Regions from separate parts of the Ligilactobacillus saerimneri genome, predicted to be linked through region 1. Evidence: a T-box and tRNA genes for the amino acid it is inferred to sense, from the RefSeq annotation. Region 1 holds a T-box; the other holds one or more tRNA genes.
What was found. A T-box is a leader RNA that pairs with one kind of tRNA and senses whether it is charged. The one in region 1 lies ahead of leuS (leucine--tRNA ligase), so its partner is inferred to be a tRNA-Leu.
Positions count from the first base shown of each region.

Region 2: it has a tRNA-Leu gene. The T-box ahead of leuS (leucine--tRNA ligase) is inferred to sense a tRNA for this amino acid. The anticodon was not compared.

Region 1 covers NZ_CP144759.1:478,930-490,412, forward strand. The annotation lists gene metK (methionine adenosyltransferase) at 1-113, shown strand, start outside; gene V3C97_RS02325 (LysM peptidoglycan-binding domain-containing protein) at 389-2,776, shown strand; T-box leader at 2,827-3,038, shown strand; gene leuS (leucine--tRNA ligase) at 3,099-5,513, shown strand; gene V3C97_RS02335 (SEC10/PgrA surface exclusion domain-containing protein) at 5,820-8,963, shown strand; gene V3C97_RS02340 (amino acid permease) at 9,181-10,533, shown strand; gene V3C97_RS02345 (pseudouridine synthase) at 10,523-11,248, shown strand; gene V3C97_RS02350 (NAD(P)H-hydrate dehydratase) at 11,302-11,483, opposite strand, start outside.
Region 2 covers NZ_CP144759.1:298,267-309,749, forward strand. The annotation lists gene proC (pyrroline-5-carboxylate reductase) at 1-351, shown strand, start outside; gene V3C97_RS01400 (GntR family transcriptional regulator) at 375-1,073, shown strand; gene nadE (ammonia-dependent NAD(+) synthetase) at 1,161-1,985, shown strand; gene V3C97_RS01410 (hypothetical protein) at 2,095-2,532, shown strand; gene V3C97_RS01415 (Tex family protein) at 2,539-4,710, shown strand; gene V3C97_RS01420 (SprT family protein) at 4,712-5,158, shown strand; tRNA gene V3C97_RS01425 (tRNA-Leu) at 5,209-5,293, shown strand; gene V3C97_RS01430 (beta-ketoacyl-ACP synthase III) at 5,362-6,348, shown strand; gene V3C97_RS01435 (LCP family protein) at 6,417-7,541, opposite strand; gene V3C97_RS01440 (2,3-bisphosphoglycerate-dependent phosphoglycerate mutase) at 7,781-8,479, shown strand; gene glyA (serine hydroxymethyltransferase) at 8,519-9,754, shown strand; gene V3C97_RS01450 (IS1182 family transposase) at 9,814-11,475, opposite strand.

The DNA.
Region 1 (11,483 bases):
CAATCTATAAGCAAACAGCCGCTTATGGACACTTTGGTCGGACTGATGTCGACCTGCCGTGGGAACACACGGATAAGGTCGCAGCACTAAAAGCTGAACTGAATATTGATTAATATAATTTGCTAATAGTCGGAGCCTCTGCAAGCTCCAGGATTTAGTTGATTAAATTATAAATTGAAAACTACGTTCATTTACTAGCTGGAATTTTTATCCCTGGTTTTTGAATCTTTCAAGGAATAATATAACCTAATCAACAAACTGGAGAACTTTGCGGGGGCTCTTTAAATTTAAACAATAAAATTAATGTATTCTTTAAACTTGTGCTTTATAATAATACTAGGTATCAAATTTTTATAATTTTGGTGAGTAATAGAGAGGGAGGTTCATCGTGAAAAAGAGAAAAGAGCGTTTAGAAGAACAACAAAGATATAAATTTAACCGCAACTTAAATGACTTTAAAAAGGCAACGACATTTGTCGGGACTACACTCCTGATGGGGGCATCGATTCTGGCAGGTGGCAAAACCAAAGCCGATATGGTTAAGAGCGGAAGTCCAGAAATGACGCAAAGCGATGATCACGACCAACAGGACCTGACAAAGCAACAGGACAGCTTGCGTGATCAAGTACGACCACAAGTTGTGGCTGCTAACAGTGCTCAAGCAGAGCAAGAAGCCACTAGCAAAGATTTGACTCAACAGGATGAAACTACGCTGACTTCTGAAACTAAGGAGCAAACAGCTACGGATTCGTCTGCCAAAACAGGATCAGCAGACTTAGTTACAGCAGATCAAGTCCAGGAAGTAGCTACTAGTGGCAAGCCAACTGTCCAAGAATACAAGAGCAGTGCAGTAGTGACTGCCACTGCTAATAGTCAGGACCTGACAAACAAGGCTACGTCAGCAGCAAACACTACTGACCAGGCCCCAACGACTACTGCTAACCAGGCAAGTGAGCAACCACAGACGCAGGCTACCCAAAATACCCAAGCAACAACGGCAGCTCAAACAACTACAAGTCAAGCTACCACGCCTGCTAAGCCAACTACCACCACGACAACGACGAATACAGTCACCTTGAAGACAACTACATCCTTGAAGTTGGCCCAAATTCAAAAGGCAACATACAGTCAGTCGGCTCTCAAGCAGATGAAGGTAGCGCGGCCAACAGTTACATATAGTACCAATACACCGGCTGGGGTCTTTATCAATAATATTAAAGATGCAGCCGTCCAAGTAGCTAACAAGTATGGGCTGTATGCTTCGTTGATGATTGCCCAAGCGGGATTGGAAAGTGCCTGGGGCAACAGTGCCTTGGCAACCAAGGCTTATAATTTATTCGGGGTTAAATGGACTGGCCGAGGGGCATATATCACAATGCCAACCCAGGAATACTATGGGGGGAGTTATCACACTGTATATGCCAAGTTCCAGCGCTATGATAGCTACTATGATGCCTTGACGGGCTATGCTAATATGATTGCTTCGAACTTCTTCCGGTCAACTAAGGCGAACGCTGCTACGGTAGAACAGGCAGCTGAAAACCTCCGTAACGGGAAGTACGGGACCTATGCAACGGCTCCTAACTATGCTTCATCATTGATCCGGGTAATCAATAGTTACAATTTGAAACAGTTTGACGGGGCGAGTGCAAGTACCAATACCAATACTGGCAACTCGTTGAATAATACGGCTAAGACTTATACAGTCCAAGCCGGGGACAGCGTCTGGGGAATTTCCCAACAAACCGGGGTTTCAATGGACAACTTACGGTCCTGGAATAAGATCCAAAACAACTTTATCTATCCGGGTCAAGTCTTACAGCTAGTCGCTCCGGGAACGACAACTCAGACTAATACCAATACAACTAATACCAACGGCGATAAGACTTACACGGTTAAAGCCGGGGACAGCGTCTGGGGAATTTCCCACCAGACCGGGGTGTCTATGAGTGACTTGCGGGCTTGGAACAATATTCAAAATAACTTCATCTATCCAGGGCAGAAGTTAATTATTGCCAAGAAAGCTAATAATAATCAAAACACCCACACTAATACCAGCACGAATAACAAGACCTACACGGTCAAAGCTGGCGACAGTGTCTGGGCTATCGCCCAAAAGACTGGGGTGTCAATGGATACATTGCGGTCCTTGAATAACATCAAGAACAACTTCATCTATCCGGGGCAACAACTCAAGTTGAGCAACGCAAGCTCAAATACAAGTAACCCAGGCAAGACCAATGCAACAACTAACAGTGGTAAAACTTACACTGTGAAGTCCGGCGACAGTGTCTGGGCCATCGCCCAAAAGACCGGGGTGTCAATGGATATGTTGCGGTCCTTGAATAACATCAAGAACAACTTCATCTATCCGGGGCAACAACTCAAGTTGAGCAACGCAAGCTCAAATACAAGTAACCCAGGCAAGACCAATGCAACAACTAACAGTGGCAAAACTTACACTGTGAAGTCTGGGGACAGCGTCTGGGCCATCGCTCAAAAGACTGGGGTTTCAATGGATACGTTGCGGTCCTTAAACAACATCCAGGGGAACTTCATTTATCCAGGCCAACAACTACGGTTGAGTGGTTCTAATAGCAGTCAGACTACGACTAAGACTAATAGCAACACCTCAAGCACAGGGACTTACCAAGTTAAGAGTGGGGATTCCTTGTGGAAGATTGCGATGGAACACGGGACCACTATCGAACGGTTGCGGTCACTGAATAAGATCACCGGGAGCATGATCTACCCAGGGCAACACCTACGCTTCTAATTGATCTTGCAATCAAAATGGTGATTTGCTAAGATGAAAGAAATCAATATCTGTGAGCATTGACAGAGGAATAGTAAGATTACAGCGACTTGGCAGAGAGCAGGGGTTAGGTGTGAACCCTGCAAGGAGCTTGATCTGAACTCACCCCTAGTGCTTTTTTGCTGAACTAACAGTAGGCAAAAACGGAACCACCGTTAACGGTTTGAGGGTCACCATGAGAATGGTGGAATGATAGGTGGTACCGCGAGTTTTCGTCCTATACAGTTGTCGTAGACTGTATAGGACTTTTTTGATTGAAAGAATAGAGAAAGGATTAGCGACAATGGCATATAATCACAAAAGTATTGAAAAGAAATGGCAAAAATACTGGTTAGAGCACAAAACATTTAAGACAACGGAAGATCCGGAAAAGAAGAACTTCTATGCCTTAGATATGTTCCCCTATCCATCTGGACAAGGCTTGCACGTAGGACACCCTGAAGGGTACACGGCAACGGATATTATTGCCCGGATGAAGCGGATGCAAGGCTACAATGTTTTGCACCCAATGGGATGGGATGCCTTTGGTCTGCCAGCAGAGCAATATGCCCTCAAGACAGGACATACGCCAAAGGAATTCACTAAGAAAAATATCAATAACTTCCGCCGGCAGATCCAATCACTCGGTTTGTCTTATGATTGGGACCGGGAAGTTAATACCACTGATGAAGAATACTACAAGTGGACTCAGTGGATTTTTGAACAACTCTACAAGAAGGGCTTGGCTTATGAAGCCGAAGTTCCGGTTAACTGGAGCCCAGACTTGGGCACAGTTGTGGCCAACGAAGAAGTGATCAACGGCAAGACAGAACGGGGCGGTTTCCCAGTTATCAGAAAGCCAATGCGCCAATGGATGCTCAAGATCACGGCTTATGCAGACCGGTTAATCGATGACTTAAAGGATCTCGATTGGCCTAAGTCAATCAAGGACCAACAGATCAACTGGATCGGTCGGTCAGTGGGGGCAAGCGTCTTCTTTGACGTTGCCGGAATGGACGATGCCAAGATCGAAGTGTTCACTACTCGGCCAGATACTTTATTTGGGGCAGCTTACATCGTTTTAGCCCCAGAACATGACCTGGTTAAGCAGTTGACGACACCAGCCCACCAAGCAGCGGTTGATGAATACATCGAAGCAGCTTCCCACCGGTCTGACTTGGAGCGGACTGAACTGAACAAAGACAAGACTGGGGTCTTTACTGGTGCTTATGCGATCAACCCTGTTAACGGCAAACAACTGCCAATCTGGATCAGTGACTATGTTTTAGCCTCCTATGGGACGGGGGCTGTGATGGGGTCACCAGCCCATGATGAACGGGACTGGCACTTTGCTAAGAAGTATGACCTGCCAATTATTCCGGTTATTGCTGGGGGCGATGTGGAAGAAGCACCATATACGGGTGAAGGTCCGCACATCAATTCAGAATTCTTGGATGGCATGGACAAGAAAGAAGCCATCGCAACAATGATTGAATGGTTGGAAGAACATGACGCTGGCCACAGCAAGGTTAACTACCGGCTGCGGGATTGGTTGTTCTCACGGCAAAGATACTGGGGGGAACCAATTCCAGTTATTCACTGGGAAGACGGGGAAACCACCCTGGTGCCAGAAGAAGAATTGCCATTGAAGTTACCTGTAACTGATAACATCAAGCCATCCGGTACAGGCGAAAGCCCTCTGGCTAACTTGGATGACTGGGTTAATGTGGTCGATGAAAATGGACGGAAAGGGAAACGGGAAACTAACACGATGCCACAATGGGCCGGCAGTTCCTGGTACTACCTCCGCTACATTGATCCACACAACCGGGCAGCTTTGGCAGACTATGAAAAGCTCAAGCAGTGGTTGCCAATCGATTTGTATGTCGGTGGGGCTGAACATGCGGTCTTGCACTTGTTGTACGCACGTTTCTGGCACAAGTTCCTCTATGACCTCGGAGTAGTTCCAACCAAGGAACCATTCCAAAAGTTGGTTAACCAAGGGATGATCCTGGGGAAGAACCACGAAAAGATGTCCAAGTCTAAAGGCAACGTGGTTAACCCTGATGACATCGTCGAAGAATACGGGGCAGATACCCTCCGGATGTACGAAATGTTTATGGGACCATTGGATGCTTCTATTCCATGGAGTGAAAAAGGTCTTGGTGGGGCTAACCGCTTCGTTCATCGGATCTGGAACTTAATGATCGATGATAACGATCAATTGCGGGACCGGGTAACAACGCTGAACGATGGCGCTTTGGATAAGATCTACAACCAAACGGTGAAGAAGGTCACTGAAGATTATGAAGAATTGCACTTCAACACAGCCATCTCCCAGATGATGATCTTTGTCAATGAAGCCCACAAAGCTGACGCTTTACCACTGGAATACATGGAGGGCTTTGTCAAGTTGGTTGCACCAATCGCACCGCACATTGCAGAAGAACTGTGGACGAAGTTAGGCCATGTGGGAACAATTAGTTACCAACCATGGCCAACTTATGACGAAAGCAAGTTAGTCGAAACAACGGTTGAAATTGTTGTACAGATTAACGGAAAGGTCCGGCAACATCTCGAAGTGGCTAAGGATGCTAATAAGGAAGACCTAGAAAAGGTTGCCTTGGCCGACGAACGGATCCAAGCAGAGTTAGCCGATAAAAACATTGTGCGGGTGATCGCAGTTCCTGGCCGGTTGGTCAACATCGTAGTTAAATAACTAGTAAATAAATCCTGTGCGGACTGAAAAAAGGTCCGCTACCCCTAAGCTGGAGGAATCTGGCTTAGGGTTTTTTGTTTTAGCTAGATAGAGATGAAAATCATTTTATGCAAAGCTATAACTTATATTAAATGATTAATAAGCCTGTTGATGGCTAGGAGGACAATCTTTGAATGGGCAATGAAGGGGGATAAAGACTAGTAGTAAATCTTTCGAACAATTAGCTTGAATTTATATATATATATATAATGTTATTGATTAAATTGGTTTTAACAAAAGTTTAAGCATTAGAGGGGGATACATACTATGGTTTCTCACAATACGAAAAAAGCATTGACGATTGCGGGTGCAGGTTTAGCAACCCTAGCAGGTTCTTCTGTTTTAAGTAGTAATGTTAGCGCTGACGCTGTTGCGCCAGATACAACTGACGTTACTAACACAACAACAGATACCCCACAAGCCCAACATGAAGCAGCGTTAAAAGCGCTAGACGAAGCAAAGGCTAAAGATGAACAAGCAACCCAGGCATTAAATGATGCCAAAAAGGAAGCTGATCAAGCGCAAGCTAACAAAGATCAAGCCCAAGATACCGTTAACCAACAACAAGGGCAAGTTGATCAAGCTCAAAAAGATACTAATCAAGCACAAGAGACAGTTAACAAGGCTCAAGACGATGTTGCTAAGGCGCAAGAAAACGCTAAGGACGCAACACCAGAAAATATTGCTAACACAGAAAAAGCAATTAAAGATCAACAGGATAAGATTCAACAAGACACTACTGCCGTTGATCAAGCAACTCAAGCAGTACGGGATGCAAACCAAAATGTTGATCAGGCTCAGCAGACAGCTGACCAAGCCCAAACAAATGTTAATGACAAGCAAAGTGCAACTGACAAGGCACAACAAGACTTGGACAAGGCTAACGAAGCTTTAGCAGACAATGATGTTGAAAAAGCTCAGAATGATTACAACCAAGCTCAAGCAAACACTAAGCAAGCACAACAAGATGATGCTAACGCTAAGCAAGCTGTTACTGATACTCAGAATGCATTAGAGCAAGCTAACCAAAAGGTTGGCGATGCCTTAAATACTGCTACTGAAGCTCAAAAGACAGCGGACAATGCTCAAGCAGATTATGATGCCAAGAACCAAGTGGTTAACCAGTCACAACAGAAGGTTAACAAGGACTTAGCTGACATTAAAGCAGTCGAAGAAGCTATGGCTAACCAAAACGTGATTAACTTGCCGGATGGTTATGTAGATGCATTGAAAGAGTTAGTCACTGGTGATTTTCAGAAAGCCGATGAGTTACTAGCACAACTTGGTAAAAAAGGAATGGATTTGAATGAGTATCATGCTAGTGAAACAGATAAAAACCGCAAGGTAGTATTTTCACCTGACCAACCGTTAAGCGATGATATTGAATTAGAGTTAACTCAATTTGCTGCTCAATTACTTGACACTTTAGCAGCTCAATTTGGATCAACTTCACATAAGATTAATGGTGGTTCTTTAGCCTTTGCCAAAGATATTTCCATGCGTTACGATGCGGATCAATGGAATATTTTTAATAAAGATGACCATGACAAGGTAGCTATCAATGAATCTGCTAAAGAGTTTGGTTTATCGTATGCCCCAAAAATGAATATGAATTATTACGAGAATTTAATGAGTGGGGATTACTTTAATAGAGAACCAAAAGAAAGAACGACAACTATGGCTGACTTAAAGGCCAAAGTGTATAGAGCAATTCAGGTAATGTTGTTTGATGATAGAGAAAGTAACTGGGGACATGCTACTTCTTTAATGGGATTCAATCGTTCTATGGGAACGCAGTATAAAAATATCAGAGCTTTAGGTGTCATGGTTGATGCCATGGAACAAGTTCACATCATCCAAGTTGAAGAAGAAGAGATGGCGCAATACGATCCATTAAACCCTTACTCCAATATCCAAGAAAACAGTAAGTATAACCAACTTGCTCAAACAACCTTTGCCACTCCTGATGCTAACAAGTTAGCGGAACAAAAGGCACAATTGCAAACACAACTAAAGGCTGACCAAACTGATTTGGGCAACAAGCAACAAGTAGCTAGTGAAGCTTTGACTGTAAAACAACAAGCTGATAAAGGTTTAGCAACAGCTAACCAAAACCTGGCAACGGCTAGAACATCCCAACAGCAAGCACAACAAGCAGCTAGCGCTGCTAAGACTACTGCTGATCAAGCGGCTCAAGCATTGACCACATCAACCAATAACGAGCAAGCAGCTAAGGAAAAATTAGCAGCTGTGAGTGCAGATGAAGCTACTAAGCAAGAAGCGGTTAACCAGGCTCAAGCAGCCTTGAAGACTGCTCAAGATGAGTTAGCTCAAGCCCAACAAGACTTAGCTACTAAGCAAGCAACATTAAAGGATGCTCAAAACGATTTAGCTACTAAGCAAACAGCAGTTAAGACCGCTCAGGATCAAGAACAAGCTGATCGGGATCAATTAACTAAGTTGCAACAACAATTAGCTGATTACCAAAATGCACCTGTGTTAGTTCAAGCTGCTCAAGATAAGTTAGCTCAAGCCCAACAAGACTTAGCTACTAAGCAAACAGCACTGAAAGATGCTCAAGATGCTTTAGCTACTAAACAAGCAGCCTTGAAAGAAGCTCAAGACAACTTCGATCAAGCGCAAGCTAAGTTGGACACAGCTCAAGCTAATAAGGATCAAGCTGATCAAGAATTAGCTGTAGCGATCGAAGCAGCTAAGACTAACGCTGAAAAGTATGGTGACCAAGTAGTAGTTAACCCAGTAAGCGTCACTGAAGGAGCTAAGGAGTTACCAGAATTGACTTTAGCTAACCCACAGGCTTTACCAGTTGCACGCAATACTATGGCCTTGTTTGCTCAAGTAGCACAAAGCCTGACGGCTTTGCCATACGGAACAACCGTGGCTTGGAATGACGCTACTAAGGCATTAGCTGATATGCAAAAGGCTGGTCAGTATACAGAACAGGCTCTAGTTACCTTCCCAGATGGAACAACCAAGGTAGTTGACTTTAAGTTAACGGTAACAGCAGTAGCTAAAGAAACAACACCAAGTCAACCAAATACTAGTCATCACCAAGACAACATTGAACCATTAGATGGCATTACAGATGCACAAAAAGCCAGCTTTGCTGGGTATCATGTCCTTGATGGCCGGGTAGTGGATGCTAATGGTAAGCCAGTTGCTGGCTGGACAATCCGCCAAGGGATCATTTACAATGCCGAAGGAGTGGCGGTAGCTAAGGTCGGGACACCAATGGCGACACCAACTAAAGCTGAAACAACACTCAAGCGGACAACTACCTTGCCACAAACAGGTGAAGATGAATCTTCCTGGTTGAGTGCATTAGGATTGACTGTTCTGGGAACGGTTAGTGCTTTAGGAGCAACCTTAGGATTACGGAAGCAAAACTGATAAAATTGTAAAAAAAACTACCACAAAAACGTGGCTGGGAGAAAGTTCTATTTCTTCATCAGCTACGTTTTTTAATTTGCTAAGGGCACATTAAAACGGGGAATAGCGGGGAAAATGTTTGGCTGACCTACGTGGGGTACCATACCGCCAGGTTGCCAAGGGGAAATTTTTTGCATAGAATAAATGTACCAATTAAATTAAAAAGAGAGGTACAACCATGAAGAAAGACTTATCCCGGGAGCTCAGCGGGCGCCATGTCTGGATGATGACAATCGGGGGCGCAATCGGAACAGGGTTGTTTTTAGGTTCAGGGACAGCAATCCAACAAGCAGGACCGAGTATCATGGGCGGCTACTTGTTGGCAGCTGGGTTTACCTACCTGATGTTGCGGGCATTGGGGGAATTGATCCTAGCTGACCCGAGCAAGGGGTCCTTTATTGAAGTGGTGCGGACCTATTTGGGACCGCGATGGGAATTCATCGTGGGGTGGACCTATTGGCTTTGTTGGGAGAGCTTGGCAATGACCAACCTTACTGCTAGTGGGATCTATATGCACTACTGGTTCCCCCATGTTCCCCAGTGGTTAATTGTCTTGATCTTTTTGATCGCTTTAGTGGCAATTAACCTGACAAACGTGGGCTTGTTTGCGCGCTTGGAAGCAGGTTTTGCTAGTATCAAGGTGATTGCGATCCTAGCCCTGATCGCCGTCGGAATTGTCCTGCTCGGGGGACACTTCCAGGTAGGGGGACAAGCGGTAGCATTGCAAAACCTCGGTTTGCACGGGGGCTTTTTCCCGCATGGAATGAAGGGGATGTTACTTTGCTTACCGATGGTAATCTTTGCGTATACGGGAATTGAAATGGTGGGGTTAACAGCTGGAGAAACCAAGACCCCTGAAAAGGACATCCCGCAAGCCATCAATTCGATCGGACCGCAGATCAGCCTGTTTTACATTGGCGCCTTGTTTGTCTTAATGTGCATTATTCCCTGGGACCAAGTAAGTGTGACCGGATCACCGTTCGTTCAGGTGTTTGGTGCCTTGGGGATCAAAGCAGCTGCTAGTATCATTAACTTTGTGGTGCTGACGGCCGCTTTATCATCGTGCAACAGCGCGATCTTCAGTACAAGCCGGATTATCCATTCATTAGCCCAAAACAACCAAGCTCCAGTTTATTTTGGGCAAACTAACCAGCGAAATGTACCGTTGCGGGCCTTACTCTTGTCGAGTGGGTGCTTGTTGTTGATCGTGGGTTTGAATTTTGTCTTGCCAGCAGCGGTCTTTACCATCATTTCGGGGGTGGCAACGGTTAGCTTTATCTTTGTCTGGATCATCTTGCTTATTTGCCATATTAAGTATCGGCAGGGACAAGCTGGGTCTGATGTGATGACCATGCCCCTTTTCCCAGTAACTAACTGGCTGACAATAGCCTTTTTTGGGGCGGTTTTGGTCCTCCTCCTCTTTACTCCAGCGACACGCTTATCCCTCTTTTGGACCATCGGCTGGTTCATTCTCATCGGTGGGGCAAGCTTAGTGTTTGACCACAAGGAGGCGGTGGAACATGCGGATTGATAAGTTTCTTGTTCAAGCTCAGGTGACGACCCGGTCCCAAGCGCATAAGCTGATCAAGCAAAAGCAGGTCGTGGTCAATGACCAGGTAGTTAAGGCCTTTAAACAACAAATAGACGAAAATAACGACGTTGTTCAAGTGGCCGGAAAGGTTATTCACTACCAAAAGTATTACTATTACCTGCTCAATAAACCCCAAGGCGTGATAACTGCGACTAAAGATGCCCAACACCGGACGGTAGTCGACTTGTTAGCCAAGGATGACTATCGGGCGGACATCGTGCCGGTAGGCCGGTTGGACAAAGACACCACAGGGTTGTTGGTGCTAACCAATGATGGAAAGCTCAACCATAATCTGATGAGCCCTGTTAACCATGTGGAGAAAGAATACGAGGCACTAGTTGCCGGTCCGGTTGACCAGACAACTAGTGATCAGTTTGCTCAGGGGTTAATTCTGCGGGATGGGTTAAAAACGCAACCCGCCCACCTGACGATCATCCAGGCTGATCCTAAGCAACAGGCCAGTCTTGTCCGAGTGGTCATCAAGGAAGGAAAGTACCACCAGGTAAAACGAATGTTTGCGGCCACTGGGGGCCGGGTGGTTGAACTCAAGCGGGTACGTTTGGGCAGTTTACAGTTAGATGAAACAGCTTTACCCCCGGGGCAATACCGGGCGTTAACACTAGCTGAACTGGCCCAATTAAAGCAAAATAATTAATTAAAACTAGGTTTGAATCCGCATTATTAGGATTTGAACCTGGTTTTTGTGTGTTATGGGGTTTGTAATTGGTGGATAAAGGTCGGTAAGTGGTCAATCAAGACACTGGGGACCACCACGTGCTGGGTTAATGCCAGCTGGTCGGCTAAGGCACTATGGGTGTAGACTGCGGCGTTGACCACGGCTGTTAATGGAGCTGGGCTAAATTGACCGAGAAAAGCAGCGATGATGCCAG
Region 2 (11,483 bases), 180 kb from region 1:
TTGTTTGATACAATTGGGGCAACAATTGAGTTAGCAGAGGACAAGTTTAGTATCTTCGCGGCTCTTGCCGGAAGTTCACCTGCTTTTATCTACTTCTTTATTGATGCGTTGGCTCGGGCCGGAGTTAAGTATGGTTTAGATAAGGTCACCGCAACGCAAATTGCTGCGCAAGTAGTTCAAGGGAGCGCCCAGAAAACATTAGCCACTACTAAAACACCTTGGGAACTGGTAGATGAAGTATGTTCTCCAGGGGGAACCACTGTGGCTGGCCTGTTAGCTATGGAAGAAGCAGGTTTTATGACTGCGGTTATTAAGGGAATTGATGCCACAGTCGCTAGAGAAAACGAATAAGTTATGCGAAGGAGTGTGAGAGTGTGAGTTCGCCGATTTATATCAAAATACATAATGAGATTCGGCAGCGAATCGAAGATGGAGAATGGGCCGTTGGGGACCGCATTCCGGCTGAAAGAGAACTGGCAGAGCAGTTTGGGGTTAGTCGGATGACGTTGCGACAAGCGATTCAAACATTAGTAGATGAAGGTTTATTGGAACGACATATTGGAGCAGGGACATTTGTTGCCCGTAAAAAGGTTCAGGAAAAGATGACTGGAGTAACAAGTTTTACCGAGATAACGGAGGCGCAAGGGAAAATGCCGTCTAGTAAAACTATCTCTTATGTTGTGACTACTCCATCATTAAGTGAAAGCGAGAAACTTAACCTCAAAGCAGGTGAACGAGTCCTTCGAATGGAACGCATCCGATATGCAGATAATATTCCGATCTGCTTTGAAGTAGCAACTGTTCCTTTTCACTTGGTAAAGAATTTTGATCGTGAACAAATCACGCAATCACTCTATCGGACCTTAGAGCAGCATGGGATGACCATGGGACATGCAGAACAGATTGTTTCGGCGGTAGCAGCTTCTGAGCGGATTGCGGCTTATTTAGGGATTAAACGAGGAGCAGCTGTATTACGTCTGCGCCAGGTCTCACAACTTAAAAATGGGCAACCGTTCGAATATGTACGAACACAGTATGTGGGCAACCGGTTTGAATTCTATCTCGAACGTTAGTTTAAAGTTTTGCGAACAAGTATAGTTTCTAAGAATAAATAAGAGTACAATTAAGGCTACATTATTTAAACTACGGGAGGCAGTGTTATGCGTGAAATGCAGCGTAAGATTATTGAAGAATTAAAAGTTCAACCGCAAATCAATCCCCAAGACGAAATTCGGCGTTCGGTGGATTTTCTAAAGGCATACTTAAAAAAACATCCCTTTTTAAAGGCACTAGTGTTAGGAATTTCTGGCGGACAAGACTCAACTTTGGCAGGGAAATTAAGTCAAATTGCTATCCAAGAATTGCGTAAAGAAACTGGTGTGAATTACCAATTCATTGCAGTGCGGCTACCATATGGTAATCAAGCAGATGAAAGTGATGCAATGGATGCTATCGCTTTTATGAATGCAGACCAGGTGGTAAGGGTCAACATCAAACCGGCAACCGATGCCATGGTAGCGAGCTTAGAAGAAAATGGGCTTGAAATTAGTGATTTTAATAAGGGTAATATCAAAGCACGGCAACGGATGATTGCACAATACGGAATAGCGGGTGCTAATAACGGCGCTGTTGTAGGAACAGACCACGCAGCTGAAGCAGTCACTGGTTTTTATACTAAATTTGGTGATGGTGGTGCTGATATTACACCATTATGGCGGCTGGATAAGCGACAAGGTCGGGCTATGCTGGAAGTTTTAGGAGCCCCACGCCATTTGTATGAAAAGGTACCAACTGCTGATTTAGAAGAAGATCGACCTGCTTTACCGGATGAAGTAGCCTTGGGAGTAACTTATTCGGATATTGATGACTATTTAGAAGGCAAAGATGTTGCCCCTGATGTAGCTGTCAAAATTGAGAACTGGTTCCAAAAAACACGCCACAAGCGACATTTACCAATTACAGTTTATGATGAATTTTGGAAATAACTAATAGATTAGAAAAAATAGACGACAAGGGCTTAAATCAGATCTTGAGAAGGCTTTAGTCGTCTTTTCTTTTTTGTTATGATAAGAATGATAAAAGGGGGATTACGCCATGAATCAAACCGGAATTCAAAAGTACCTTCAAACCCTTACCCAGGCACTGGAGAAGACCAAAGAGATCGAAAACCAATGGCAAACAAAATTGGCATTTGTGATACAGGTGGCCACTGCCGGGTCAACTGTTGAAGACATTCGCCATTATGATGATGTGCATGAAGTTTTTGGTCATGGGGTTGTTTTGCTAGAACGTTTGTGTAATCAAATTGAAAAGGCTAAGACACCACTGAAGGTTAATGCATTGAACCGGCGAATGTTTACGAACTATTGTCGGTATATTGATGATTGTGAAGAATTGCATGCCGTTATTCATCACAATTTAGGTAGAATTGATGTTGCACAGTTAAAAGCAATTAACCACCAGCGGGAAGAACATCTTCAGACAAGTTTAGCCACGTTTACGTTGATCAAAGAAAAATTAGGAGGCGACTAGAGCCGAATGGATCAAAATTACCTTCACCAGGCAGCTGCAATGCTGCCTTTTAAATTTGAACAAGTTCAAGCATCATTAACCTTGTTGACGGCAGGGAACACCGTACCTTTTATTGCCCGTTACCGGAAAGAGCAGACAGGAAATTTAGACGAAGTAGCTTTACGCCAGATTGCCAACACGTATGAACAAGTCGAAAAACTAGCGCGAAGGAAGCAAACCGTTTTAAATGGAATTGCTGAACAGGGGAAGCTGACAGCATCTCTACGGAAGCAAATTGAAGCAGCGACCGATCTCATTACTGTGGAAGATTTATATTTGCCTTATAAGCATAAAAAGCAAACTAAGGCGCAAAAAGCCCGTGCTGCCGGGTTAGAACCCCTGGCCCGCCTGTTGTTAACGAAGGGGACGGCGCGAGTTGCCGATTTCATCAACCCAACTTCAGGAATATTGACGACTACTGATGCTCTTGCAGGTGCACACGAAATTATGGCCGAAGCATTTGGAGAAAATGCTGGGTTACGGGGATGGATGCGCCAGCGCTTTCAGCAGCATGGTCGGGTAGTGACACGAAAAAAAGCTTCCGGACAAAAAAATGATCCCCAAGAAGTTTATGCTACTTACTATGATTGGGAGCTGCCGGTGGAAAAGATCGCTCCCTACCAGGTATTAGCTATTAATCGTGCTGAAAAAGCTGGCGTTATCCAAGTGAAAATCGATCCGGATGATAGCTATATCTATCAATACCTGCATTCACGGTATAGTAGTCGGCAACCAGGCAACCAATATCTGCAGGCAGCCTATCTTGATGGTTATAAGCGGTTTATTAAACCAGCTATTGAGCGAGAAATCAGAACGACAATGACGGAACAAGCAGTGACTGCAGCAGTCAAAGTGTTTGGAAATAACTTGTATCATTTATTAATGCAAGCTCCATTGAAGGGACGGACAGTTTTAGGTTGGGATCCAGCTTTTCGTACGGGGTGCAAACTAGCCGTAGTTGATCCAACCGGGAAACTTTTAGCTAAGACTGTGATCTATCCTCATGAACTGAGCAAGGGCCAAAAAGCGACTTCACAACAACGAGCTCAAGCCGCTCGTGAGTTAGTTGCAATGATCCAACAATATCAGGTGGAGATGATTGCTATTGGCAACGGGACAGCTAGTCGGGAATCAGCACAATTTGTGGCAACGGTTATCCAGCAACATGCTTTATCAGTGAAGTTTGTAATTGTTAATGAGGCAGGAGCTTCGGTTTATTCGGCAAGTGAACTGGCACGACAAGAATTTCCTGACCTTAATGTTGAAGAACGTTCAGCCATTAGCATTGCCCGACGATTGCAGGATCCATTAGCAGAATTGATTAAGATTGATCCCCAAGCAATTGGAGTAGGCCAATACCAACACGACCTACCTACCAAAGAATTGTCTGCCCAGGTGGATGCAATAGTTGAAACCAGTGTTAACCAAGTAGGAGTCAATCTTAATACTGCTAGTGCGGAGCTTTTGACGCACATTTCAGGACTATCAAAGACAACCGCTCACAATATTGTCGCTTACCGAAATGAACACGGTAATTTCACTAACCGTACCCAGCTCAAGCAGGTTCCGCGGTTAGGTCCGAAAGCTTTTGAACAAGCAGCGGGCTTTTTACGGGTTGTTAACGGGGAAAATATTTTGGACAATACCAATATTCATCCGGAAAGCTATCCTTTAGTGCAACGGTTACTAACCGAATTGGGATTGAAACCAGAGCAAATTGGAACGGAGGCCATAGGTTTAGCCTTGGTAGGGGTATCTTTATCGCAATTAGCTCACCAATTGGGAGTGGGAGAAACGACGTTAAATGACATAATTGCCGATTTAAAGAAACCAGGACGAGATTATCGTGAGCAAATGCCAGCACCACTATTGCGTGATGATGTCCTTCATTTGGCTGATCTTAAACCAGGAGTGCACCTTCAAGGAACAGTGCGTAATGTTGTTGATTTTGGGGCTTTTGTGGATGTTGGAGTAAAGCAAGATGGTTTGGTACACATTTCACAGCTGAGTACAAACTATGTGGCTAATCCACGGGAAGTAGTGGCTGTGGGAGATATTGTTGATGTCTGGGTAATAGCAGTTGATCAGAAAAGAGAACGACTTCAACTCTCAATGATGGCACCAGAAACGGGGAAGTAGGATGACTGATCTAGAATTACAAAACTTGGTAGAAGAGATCGCACATACTTATTTTCACCAACCTTTTATTCACCAAGCACGGTTTAATTCGCGGCTACGAACAACGGGGGGCCGTTACTTGCTGACTAGTCATGACATCGAAATAAATCCCCAAATAGCAACTGACTATGCGGATACGATTTTGGTTGGAGTGATTAAGCATGAATTATGTCATTACTTTTTACATCAGCAAGGTCGCGGGTACCAGCACCGCCAGCGCGATTTTAAAACATTGCTCCATCAAGTCGGAGGGCTACGCTATGCCCCGCCTCTCACAGGCAAAAAGCGACGTTTATGTTATGAATGCCAACAGTGTCATACACGGTATTGGCGACAACGTCGGATAAATACTAACCGCTATGTATGCTCACGCTGTCATGGTCACTTAGTTTTTGTTGAAAAATATTAATAAATTCCTTGTCAACTAAGAACGGGTTTGCTATAATAACTTTTGTTGTCGCGGGTATGGCGGAATTGGCAGACGCGTCAGACTAAGGATCTGGTGGGCGTTTAGCCCGTGAAGGTTCGAATCCTTTTACCCGCATCACAGGAGGTTTTGCATTATGCAAAGCCTCCTTCTTTATTTTTTGCGAAAGTTTGAGGAATGAGGGTATGGAAAAATATGTTAAAATCGCTGCTAGCGCTGCTTACTTACCCCCACGGGTAGTAACAAATGATGAGCTGAGTCAAATTATGCCAACATCTGATGAGTGGATTCAGGCACATACAGGGATTAAAACCCGTCATTTTGCTTTAGAGGAAAACACCTCAATGATGGGAGCAAAGGTTGCCCAACAACTGCTTGAGCAAGCGCAGGTGGCTGCGACTGACATTGACTTGATCATTGTAGCTACAATTTCGCCAGACGCAATTACTCCTGCAACTGCGACCCTAATTCAAAAAGCAATCGGGGCTACTAAGGCTTTTGCATATGATATTTCTGCGGCATGTGCAGGGTTTATTTTTGCCCTGAGCACTGCTGATAAATTCTTACGGACTGCGCAATATCATCGTGCTTTAGTAATTAGTGCGGAAAACTTTTCTAAAATGTTAGATTTCCAGGACCGTACTTCAGCAGTCTTTTTTGGGGATGGCGCCGCTGGAGTTCTCTTGGAAAGCAGCACAGATCCAGCTGATAACATGATTATTGCAGAATCATTGCATGCAGATGGGAATGCAGAAGTTATCCATAGTGGTCGGATCGCACCAATTACTGATATTGCAGCGACTAATTATCCCCAAATGGATGCTTTTTTCCAGGATGGACGAGCAGTTTATCAGTTTGTAACAGAGAACATTCCCCCGCATATCAGAGAATTTTGTGATCACAATGGCTTGACCCCCGACGATCTTGATATGGTGATTACCCATCAGGCCAATTTACGTTTGATTGAGAAAATTGCCGCGTTATTGCAACAACCTATGAGCAAATTTCCACATAATGTTGATCGGGTAGGGAATACATCTTCAGCAGGAATAGCATTAGTCTTAAATGAAATACTGCAAGCGGGAAAGCGGCCACAAAAGTTAATGCTAACCGGTTTTGGTGCTGGCTTAGCATATGGGAGTATCTTGTTAGATCTCCAGCATTATCAATAAAAAACAACGGGCTAACTACCAGAATTGTTTCTGGAGGTTAGTCCGTTGTTTTTGTAGACAAATTTATTTTAGTAATAACCAGTTGTTGCAGTTCCAGTAGTGGTTGAAGTAGCAGTAGTGTAATCAGAAGTGACATCGGCTCCATAATTATTAGGGTTAGCAAAGGAAGCAGTACTATCAGCTAGACCTAGTTCATGACGTAACCGGTTGGCTTGTTTTCGTTTTTCACTCACAGGAGCAACTTGATAAGATAAGTCATCGATCATGGCGTTTTCACCTTGGAGGGTATATGACTTGATGTTGCCTGCCGTGGAATGATAGTTAGTTGCTATGGTCATCATGTCATTATAAGTTAAGTCAGTGCGAATATTGGCCTTAACCGACTTTAAGATTCCCTGATAGTTGCTGAGGGAAGAGATTGACAAAGTTTTGTGAAGTAATGCTTCGATTACTTGCCGTTGCCGGTACTGACGTCCGTAGTCTCCCTTAGGATCTTCGTGCCGCATCCGACTATAGGCAAGAGCTTGTTTCCCATTCAAGGTAACTTTCTTACCTTTAGTAACATGAGCATCCTCATAATTGAAGGTTAATGGTGGCGTAACCGTTACGCCACCAACAGCGTCGACTGTTTTGACCAAACCATCCATATTGACAAGCAGATAGTAGTCGATAGGAACATCTAGTGTTTTTTGAACAGTCTTGATGGTCGTAGGCACTCCACCTTCGTGGTAAGCAGCATTGATTTTTTCGTAGATTAGGTCCGATCCGCTAACATGGACCAGGGTATCCCGAGGAATGCTGAGCATGGTAACTTTATTTTTCTTAGGGTTGACCGTAGCAACGATTATAGTATCTGTTCGCCCAGTATCCTGGCGGCCTAGCCCAGCGTCTGTTCCCAAAAGGAGGATCGAGAACGGTTTTTTCTTTTTGAGGATTGCCGAGACATCCCGCATTTTTTTAATATTAGCAGATGAGTATGTATCATCAATAGTAGCCTTGGCGTGCCCAATAATATTCAGGGCATAGACGCCAACACCACCGAAGATCAATAGCACTAGCACAAGTAAAATAAGACAGATACGTTTGCGTTTCTTAGGAGGTTTGTGATAGCGATGCGAGTTATTATTTTTCCGGGTCCGACGGAGCGGAGTTTCTAGCAACTCGTCTTGAGATGATTTGTTATTATCGTTCATTTTCCGACTCCTTACCTATAACATATTAATGAAATTATATAATGCTGTTCTTATTTTTTAAAGCTATAAAAGGAGTTCTAAACATTTATTTAAAGAAGTTTGTCAACGCGTTGAAGATCAGGCTTACAACTACTGCCGGTGTAAATAAATTAACCAGTAAGAGATGACGACAGTTCTTTATGGTGAGCCGGAATTTTGCTATTATTAACATGATCGTTAAGTTAAAGAGGATTGAGAACATGGTTAAGTTAGTTCTGTTGCGGCACGGACAAAGTGCTGCCAATAAATTAAATATGTACACGGGGTGGAGCGATGTTCCCTTGACCAAATATGGGGAGCTGGAAGCACATGCAGCTGGACAAGCATTAGCGCAGGTAGGAATTAATTTTACAGCAATTCATACGTCTGTTTTAGTGCGGGCTATTAAAACAGCCAATATTGTGGCCGAAGAAATTCATCAGCTTTACCTTCCGTTATTTAAAACATGGCGCCTTAATGAACGCCATTATGGAGCTTTACGCGGATTAAATAAGGACTGGACGCGGGAGAAATTTGGCGCTGAGCAAGTTGCATTATGGCGTCGATCATTTTTTGCAGTTCCGCCCCAATTATCATCTCCGGACCATGATCGCCGTTACCAGGATCTGCCTAATGATGCATTGCCCTTGGCTGAAAGTTTAGCAATGGCGTATCAACGGATTTTACCATATTGGCAAGACCAGATTGCTCCCCAGTTGCGGGCCGGGAACAATCAATTAGTTGTTGCCCATGGTAGCACGTTGCGGGCAATGATTAAATATCTTGAGCAGATATCAGATACAGATATTGATGGGGTCGAAGTGGCCAATGGAGAGCCAATCGTTTATACACTTAATGATCAACTGCAAGTAGTAGATAAACAGATATTGCAGCCACAAGCTGAATCATCTACCCTGTAATTGGGAACGATGCATCCTGAATTCAAGGAGGAGATAAACATGGAATACGCACCAAAAGCACCAGCCTTATGGGAAGCCATTACACAAGAGGAAGAACGCCAAGAAGGAACAATTGAACTGATTGCGTCAGAGAATATTGTGTCAGAGGCTGTTCAAGCTGCCCAAGGCTCAGTTCTGACTAACAAGTATGCAGAAGGATATCCTGGAAAAAGGTATTATGGCGGTTGCCAATACATTGATAAGGTAGAACAATTAGCTATTGATTATGCTAAGAAATTATTCAATGCAGAATATGTTAACGTTCAACCTCATTCTGGATCCCAAGCTAATATGGCGGTATACCAGGCCCTCCTACAACCAGGAGACGTTATCTTAGGCATGGGGATGGACGCCGGTGGGCATTTGACTCATGGTTCTAAAGTTAACTTTAGTGGGAAGATTTATCAATCATACAGTTATGGTTTAGATCCAGAAACTGAAGAGTTAGATTTTGCGGAAATCCGGCGTATTGCCCAAGAAGTTCAGCCCCAGTTGATTGTGGCTGGAGCATCAGCTTACAGTAAGATCATTGATTGGCAACAGTTTCGTAGCATCGCTGATGAAGTGGGTGCTTATTTGATGGTAGATATGGCACATATTGCAGGCCTAGTTGCAACGGGGCTCCATCCGAGTCCACTACCAGTTGCGGATGTAGTGACAACCACTACCCACAAAACTTTGCGGGGACCACGGGGAGGAATGATTCTTTCTAACAACCCGGACTTAGGTAAGAAACTCAATTCCGCTCTGTTCCCAGGGATGCAAGGGGGGCCTTTGGAACATGTTATTGCAGCTAAGGCCCAGGCATTTTATGAAGCATTACAGCCATCATTTACAACTTATATGAAGCAGGTTGTGGCTAATGCACGCGCAATGGCTGAATATTTCCAAAAGAGTGAACAAATTCGGGTTGTTTCGCAAGGAACTGAAAACCATTTATTGATCCTTGATTTAACAGCAACTGGGTTAACGGGGAAAGATGCCCAAAACCTACTGGATGAGGTTAATATCACCACGAATAAAGAAGCTATTCCTAATGATCAGCGAAGCCCATTTGTGACTAGCGGTTTACGGATAGGTACGCCGGCAATTACAAGTCGGGGCTTCAAAGAAGAAGATGCAACTAAAGTAGCTAGTTTGATTACTACGCTGTTAACTCATGCTGATGATCCAGCTGTAAAAGCAACAGTTAAAGCAGAAGTTAACGAACTGACCGCTAAGTATCCACTAGCATAAGTGATTAAATATTAGATATTGAACAATAAGAATAGAGGCTGGGAATTAACTATTATTTTCTAGCTTCTAACTAAGAAAATGCGAACTATGATTTTTGATTTAATCAAAAATTGTAGTTCGCATTTTTGGTTATTTACTAAAAAGGGTCTTAATTGGTTGATCATTTTACCCAATTTCGTTAAGTTCAATGCCATTAAGGTTAATCCGACATCATTTTCCACAGCCCGTTGGCCGCGCAAATGAGTTCGGCGTACGCCAAAATCCCTCTTCATGCGACCAAAGACTGGTTCAACGTCGAACTTGCGTCGACGATAGATCATCTTACCTTCATCGCTTGAGAGGGTCTCTTTGACTTTTGCTTTGTAATAATTCCAAGTTGGATTAACCTGGATGTAGCGCTGACGCTTACCTGGCGTTTTAGCTAACTGATCTAACTCTTCTGATGATTGATGTGTGTCGGCACGATAGAGTTTAAGATCGCGCTTAAATCCATACTTATCAGTTCGTTTACTGTAGCGATAAAAACTGAAGCGAACGCCTAAATGATCAATATAGTAGTCATCTTCGGCATTGTACTGCCAATTCTGAGGTTTTGTTGGATCATTTTTGAACTTACGCTTCTGCTCTTTTTGATAGGTGGTGTATGGAATGAGTGGTTGCTTATCGAATTGGTCAAGCAGTGTTGTGTAATTATATTCACTACCGTAACCAGCATCAGCTACCACGTGTGTAAAGAAATCCAAGCCATGGAATTGCTTAAGAAATGGCACTAAAGTCCTAGTATCAGTAGGATTGGAAAATAAAGCATAATCAAGGACAAACTGATTATGCGTGGCAATCTGAAGATTATATCCGGGTTTGAGTTCTCGGTTCATCATCGGATCTTCTTTCATGCACATAAAAGTTGCGTCGTGGTCTGTTTTCGAAAAGCTATTTCGTCCTTGAAAAATATCTTCGACACGTTCATATTTTTTAGCCCGTGGAATTAAGTCTTCTCTCAGTTGACGACGAAGCTTCTTTAGAAAACGTCGCCGACGTTTTCTAACTGAACCACCTTTAATTATTTTCGGCTCCTGTTTAATGGCTTCGTCTAGATTAGTGATTTCTTTTTCCACTTCTTCAGCCATTAATTCCATACCGTCGATAGATTCAATCATTTCTGGTTTCATCTCTTTGATGACTTGCTTTTCTACTAACTCATCATAAATACTAGCCGTCTTTTCTCTCAACTTAGCGTGATACTTTTCTATTGCCCGACGCCAAGTAAACGAGTACTTATTAGCATCCGCTTCAACCTTAGTGCCATCAATAAAGACTGCATCATTTTGAATTAGCCCATGGTCCGTAAGAGCCATAGTAAAGTAAACAAAGGTACGTTTTATTAAGTTCCTGGCGTGCTCACTCCGTCGAAAGTTATTGATGGTATGGTAACTGTATGAATGATCACGGGCTAACCATCGCATTGGTAAGTTTTCTTCTAACAAGGTTTCTATTTTCCGGCCAGAATAAGTTTGACGAGAGTACGCAAACAACAGAATTTTTAACATCAGTGCAGGGTGAGAAAGTGGGCGGCCGGTGACGGCCACGTTCTCTTCTAACAAAACCTCTTGTGGAATGGAATCGACAAAAGTATCAATTAACCGAACCAGATGATTTTTTGGCACATTGTAGTCATAATTTAGTACGAATTCTGTTTGTCCCGTGATATAATTTTGATACATGAAAATCG